2 linked regions of the Catalinimonas alkaloidigena genome follow. The protein of the gene in region 1 interacts with the protein of each later gene in a pairwise test. Links are inferred from orthologs where the notes say so. Each region holds a gene or a part of one and is shown in the gene's direction. Other genes may lie near its edges.

What was found.
Region 2: the proteins of sucC (region 1) and sucD interact in binary tests that used the Escherichia coli proteins (3 or more experiments, as listed by UniProt). The link is inferred for Catalinimonas alkaloidigena from one-to-one orthologs.

Annotation. Positions count from the first base shown.
Region 1 is NZ_FNFO01000002.1:23,438-26,539, forward strand. What follows is about bases 36-2,814. They hold sucC (ADP-forming succinate--CoA ligase subunit beta), read left to right. Parts: upstream 36-719; coding sequence 720-1,910; downstream 1,911-2,814. Other genes in these bases: BLR44_RS03510 (hypothetical protein), read right to left, coding at 36-456; priA (replication restart helicase PriA), read right to left, coding at 2,184-2,814. Also shown: more of BLR44_RS03510, read right to left, coding at 1-35; more of priA, read right to left, coding at 2,815-3,102. UniProt on the Escherichia coli protein: Succinyl-CoA synthetase functions in the citric acid cycle (TCA), coupling the hydrolysis of succinyl-CoA to the synthesis of either ATP or GTP and thus represents the only step of substrate-level phosphorylation in the TCA.
Region 2 is NZ_FNFO01000009.1:15,032-18,235, reverse strand. Bases 220-3,100 are described here. They hold sucD (succinate--CoA ligase subunit alpha), read left to right. Parts: upstream 220-1,156; coding sequence 1,157-2,044; downstream 2,045-3,100. Other genes in these bases: BLR44_RS19995 (T9SS type A sorting domain-containing protein), read right to left, coding at 2,187-3,100; nhaD (sodium:proton antiporter NhaD), read left to right, coding at 220-1,047. Outside these bases: more of nhaD, read left to right, coding at 1-219; more of BLR44_RS19995, read right to left, coding at 3,101-3,204. UniProt on the Escherichia coli protein: Succinyl-CoA synthetase functions in the citric acid cycle (TCA), coupling the hydrolysis of succinyl-CoA to the synthesis of either ATP or GTP and thus represents the only step of substrate-level phosphorylation in the TCA.

The DNA of each region.
Region 1 (3,102 bases):
GGCCCGATGCGTGCGAAACGCCAGGTCGAAGTCGACCGAACGTCCCCGGTCCTGAAACGACGCAAACGCCAGCCGGGTGCCCAGAAAGGAGTGGGCCGTCCAGCCCAGCACTACGGCGCTCTCGTGCCAGTCGAGGCCTGCTTTCACCACGCCGCCCCGTGCTTCGTAATCGAGAAACGGATTGTCGGTCTTCCCCCAGAGCGGTTCGGAACCGATGCGCAGCGAATCTTTTCGAAGTGCATAATACCCGCCTTCCAGGGCCAGGTGCCACCGTGGAGACAAGGCCCGTTGCACGCCCATGTGCCAGCGTTGATCGGTGGTGCTCAGCGAATAGGGCAGCTTGCCTACGTCGAGCATAAAACGGTATTCAGGGACTTGCGCCGCTACGGGGTGGTAAAACAACCCCATCGAGAGCAACAGCAAGGCGAAGTAAGATCGGAGGCGTTTTGGAGGCATAATCGCCGAAAAGCTAGCGTTTATGAAAAGAACTGGAGCCGCAAAGGCGAATTTTATAACACCAAATATACTTTTATTGCAGGTTATGTCCTAAAAAATCTTTAAAAATGTTTAGGAACTTACAGCGAAAGGTTCGGGGGAAAGGAAGTATACTTTGTGCTCGGGACCTTCTTTGTGAGAAAAACGGACGGTACGCCGGGAGGCTGGCACGATTGTGCGAAATGGCTTACCTTCGTGCAGTCCATTAAAATCAAGCTCCATACATGAATATTCACGAGTATCAGGCGAAAGACATCCTGAAAAAATACGGTGTACGCATCCAGGAGGGTATTGTCGCCGACACCCCGGAAAAGGCTGTGGAAGCGGCCCATCAACTGCAAGAGCAAACCGGAACCGAATGGTTTGTGGTGAAAGCGCAGATCCACGCCGGTGGGCGCGGGAAAGGTGGCGGGGTGAAGCTGGCCAAGAGTTTTGACGAAGTGAAGGAAAAAGCCGGTGCCATTCTGGGCATGCAACTGGTGACCCCACAAACCGGTCCTGAAGGAAAACTGGTGCGTAAAGTCCTGATTTCGCAGGATGTCTACTATCCTGGTGCATCGGAACCGAAAGAATACTACCTCAGCATTACGCTGGATCGGAACACCAGCCAGGACGTGATCATTGCCAGCACCGAAGGGGGGATGGACATTGAAGAAGTCGCGGCCAAAACGCCCGATAAAATTGTGAAGGAGTGGATTGATCCGGCCGTCGGATTGCAGGGATTCCAGGCGCGCAAAGTTGCGTTTGCCTTCGGCCTGTCGGGCAATGCCTTCAAAGAGATGGTCAAATTCGTTACGGCACTTTACACGGCCTATCGCGAAACGGACGCATCGCTGTTCGAAATCAACCCGGTGCTGAAAACCTCGGACGATAAAATTCTGGCGGTCGATGCCAAAATGAACCTGGACGATAACGCCCTGTACCGCCACAAAGATTTTGCGGAATTGCGCGACATTACCGAAGAAGATCCGCTGGAAGTGGAAGCGGGCGAGTCAGGCCTGAACTACGTGAAGCTGGACGGTAACGTGGGATGTATGGTGAACGGTGCCGGTCTGGCCATGGCCACGATGGACGTAATCAAACTGTCGGGCGGAGAGCCTGCCAACTTCCTCGACGTTGGGGGTGGAGCTAACGCGAAAACGGTGGAAGCCGGCTTCCGCATCATTCTGAAAGACCCGAATGTAAAAGCCATTCTGATCAACATTTTCGGTGGCATTGTGCGCTGCGACCGCGTGGCCAACGGTGTGGTGGAAGCTTACAAGCAGATCGGCGACATTCCCGTACCGATCATTGTACGCCTGCAGGGCACTAACGCCGAAGAGGGCGCGAAGATTATTGAAGAGTCGGGTCTGAAGGTGAAATCGGCGATTTTGCTGAAGGATGCGGCCCAGAAAGTAAAAGAAGTACTGGCGTAACTAAATTTTTGAGCCTGAGGGTGAGCTTGTTAGAAGAAAAGTAAATTTTTTTTCGATTTAAGAGGTTACCTCGCTCCTTTCGTACGGTATAAACAGGCACAGTTTATTCATATTCCTGTTTGACATATTCCTGATGTATAGAAGGCGCTCGACACTTGTCGGGCGCTTTCTTTTTTTGCCCCACGTGAGCGTGTTCCCAAGCAGGAAGCTTTTCCCCTTGGTCGAAAGCAATAAGAGGAGGGAAACGGGCTTGCAACTTTAGGTCTGCGACGGCTAGACCGGATCGACATCCACCACGAAGCGCACATTTTTGTAAATCCGCTCGGTTTCGAGCGTGCGAATTTCGCGGCGGATCATCTCTTTTACCGCTTTCAGGTTCAGTTTTCCCCGTTCCAGCTTCACGAGCACATCCTGCAAATACTGATTGCGAATCCGTTCCACTACGGGTGCTTCCGGTCCCATGACGCGACTCGGGCCGAGGTGCCGGCTAAAAATATTGACCAGCGCCGTGGCGGCCTGAAACGCCACTTTTCGTTCTTCGCACTTGGTGGTAACGCGAATCAGGTGCGCAAAGGGCGGATAAAAGAACCCCTCGCGCTCGCGGATTTCGTCGAGGTACAGCCCCAGGAAATCGCCCTGCACAATTTTGTGGAGAATGGCCTGTTGCGGTTTGTGGGTCTGGATGATAACGCGTCCTCGGCGGTCGCGCCGTCCGGCCCGGCCACTTACCTGGGTAATCATCTGGAACGTGCGTTCGTGCGCCCGAAAATCAGGGAAGTGGAGCATGCGGTCGGCATCGAAAATGCCGACCAGCCCCACGTGGTCGAAGTCCAGGCCTTTGCTGACCATCTGGGTGCCGACCAGCACGTCGATGTTGCGTTCTTCAAAATCGCCGATGATCTGCTGGTAACTGTTTTTGCTGCGCGTGGTGTCCAGGTCCATCCGCTGCACTCTGATTTCCGGAATGAGCAGCTTCAGGTCGTCTTCGATGCGCTCGGTGCCGGCCCCCATCGCCATCAGTTTGGGCGAGTCGCACTCGGGGCAGGTGCGGGGCACATCTTCGTGATACCCGCAGTAATGACAGCGCAACTCCTGTGCGGCCTGGTGGTATGTCAAACTTACGTCACACTGACGGCAGCGGGGCACGTGGTCGCACTCCTGGCATTGCAGCCAGGGAGAATACCCGCGACGG
Region 2 (3,204 bases), on another replicon or contig:
GACATCCACCAGGGTTTCAAAGTCATCACCAACCGCATCAAAACCCGGAGTTCGCGCAAGCTGATCTGGGTCATGTCGCTGCTGGCCTTTTTCATGTCGGCTATCCTCGATAACCTGACCACCTCCATCGTGATGGTCTCGCTGTTGCGAAAACTAGTCCATAACCCTTCGCAAAGGCGCTTTTTCGCGGGGATTCTGATCATCGCGGCCAATGCCGGGGGGGCCTGGTCGCCCATTGGGGACGTGACGACCACCATGCTCTGGATCGGAGGGCAAGTCACGACGGGCAACATTATTCTGCAACTCATCATCCCCAGCATGGTCTGTCTGCTGGTGCCGCTGCTGATCCTTTCCTTCCAGATGAAGGGCGAGGTAGAACGTGCAGAGTACGATTACAAGCAGGCCGAAGACATGGAGCGCTTCAAGGGCAGCCGCCGCATGCTCGCCGTCGGCGTAGGGGGCCTGGTGTTCGTGCCGATTTTCAAAACCTTTACGCACCTGCCGCCTTACATGGGCATGCTGCTGTCGCTCGGGGTGGTCTGGATCACCTCTGAACTGATTCACATCGATAAAACCGAAGAAGAGAAAAAACCCTATTCGGCCATCCACGCGCTGGAAAAGATCGACACGGCCAGTGTGCTTTTCTTCTTCGGCATTCTGGCGGCCATCGGCGCGCTGCAAGCCACGCACGTGTTGGAAGGGCTCGCCCTCTGGATGAACGATACCATCGGTAACCTGGACGCCATAGTCTTGTCCATCGGGGTAGCGTCGGCCATCATCGACAACGTACCGCTGGTAGCCGCTGCCATGGGTATGTATGACCTGATTCAGTTCCCGACCGACGCCAAACTCTGGGAATTTCTGGCGTATTGCGCCGGTACCGGAGGCTCGATCCTGATCATCGGGTCGGCGGCCGGGGTCGCCGTGATGGGCATGGAAAAGATCGACTTCGTGTGGTACCTGAAAAAGATCAGCCTGCTGGCTTTGGTCGGTTACCTGGCCGGAGCGGGGGCCTATCTGGGCATCTATTACCTGACCCACGGGTAAGCGAGGCGGCCGTGCGGAGGCCTTGTTACATCTTTCCCGATAAAAACTTCTCCTGAGTACAAATAAGTCTCTATGACTTCTATTTTTGTGCAGCATAAAAAATTCTGATATGAGTGTACTTGTGAATAAAGATTCCCGGGTGATTGTCCAGGGATTTACAGGCTCGGAAGGGACGTTCCACGCCGGGCAAATGATCGAATACGGCACTAACGTGGTCGGTGGGGTAACGCCCGGTAAAGGCGGACAATCGCACCTGGACCGGCCGGTTTTCAATACGGTACAAGAAGCCGTAGACCAGACCGGCGCCAACGTATCGGTCATCTTTGTGCCACCTCCCTTTGCCGCGGACGCCATTATGGAAGCCGCTGACGCAGGCATCGGCGTAATCATCGCCATTACGGAGGGCATCCCGACCCGCGACATGATTGAGGCGAAAAAATACCTGCAGGGACGCGATGTCGTACTGGTAGGGCCGAACTGCCCTGGCGTCATCACGCCCGGCGAGGCCAAAGTGGGCATCATGCCCGGCTTCATTCACAACCCCGGCTCCATCGGAATTGTGTCGCGCTCCGGCACACTGACCTACGAAGCAGTGGATCAGATTACCAAAGCCGGACTGGGCCAGTCGACCTGCATCGGCATCGGGGGTGATCCGGTGATCGGGACGACCACCAAGCAGGCGGTACAAATGCTGATGGAAGACGACGACACCCAGGCCATCGTGATGATCGGCGAGATCGGCGGCTCAATGGAAGCCGAAGCGGCCTATTACGTGCGCGATCACGGCACCAAGCCGGTGGTAGGGTTCATTGCGGGTCAGACGGCCCCTCCCGGACGCCGCATGGGCCACGCAGGTGCCATCATCGGTGGCGCGGCCGACACCGCCGAAGCCAAAATGAAGATCATGCAGGAGTGCGGTATTTACGTAGTGAAGTCGCCGGCCGACATCGGCGAAACCGTCGTTAAAGCCATGAAAGAAAAAGGCATTCTGGTCTAATCCTGCCTTATAACGATATTCGAAAAGCCTGACGGAAGCGTCAGGCTTTTTTTATGTCCCTTCTGCGCCGGTACAGGCACAAAAAAGGCTGTCACCCAGTGGATGACAGCCTTCGCGTAAGCCGCGTTGCTTGTTATTTGTCTTATCGTTTCAGAAGTCGGAACGTCTCCGCGCCTTCCAGCGATTCCAGGCGGATGAAGTAAACACCCCGGGCGGTCTGCCGCAGCGTCTGGTTCAAGTCGCGCGTTAGTTGCGACAGTTCACCACTTCCCTGGAACAGCACCCGTCCGTCGGCCCCCACCAGTTGCACCTGCACGTCTTCTGCCGAGTAGGTACGCCCGTTGATTTCCAGCTTCAGTTCAGCCGCGCCTTCCAACGGGTTCGGATAAGCTTTGAGGCTCAGCAGACTGCTTTGCAGGTGTACGATGGTGCTGTATTCGAACCCACCGTCGAAGTCGACCTGCCGCAGGCGGTAGTAGGCCTCACCCTGGAAGCCATCGTCCGTAAAGCGGTAGTCCTGTTGTACGGTGGAGTTGTTTGCGCCCGACACAAACCCAATGGTTTCGAACTCCCGGCCATCGACCGATTTCTCTACTTCAAAGCCCTGGTTGTTGGTTTCCGACAGCGTCGACCACGTCAAGTGTGCCAGACGCCCCTCGGCTTTTCCTTCGAACGTCAGGAGTTCGACCGGCAGCGGGAGGTTGCTTTCGCCGAATGCGAACAGCCCAAAGTCGGTGATTTCTTCTACCAGCAGCCCGGGATTACCAGACATGTAGTCATACACCGTGGTACTTTCTGACTTCTCTGTCCAAGTAACGCCATTGCCCCAATAGGCGGATGGGTAGTCAATATCACCTTGCTCCGACCCCAGATAATATAGAATAAACGAGAGCGACTCATCGGCAGGGATTGGATTGGTTGAATTTATCTCCCAGGTTCGATTAATTATCGGGAAGCCCGCCACCGTCGTATCGACCGCCTCGCCCGTGGAACGCAGCAGGGTGATTTGTCCTAGATTAAACTCCCCATTGACATTGATTTCTACCCCTGCCCTGCCCATATCGACAATGCCAAAGCCAGTAGACAGACGCGAAACCGCCAGCTTGCCTAAGACATAGCCATTAGACGTTTCCCCTTCGATTATTGCTTCTGGGCCCAGC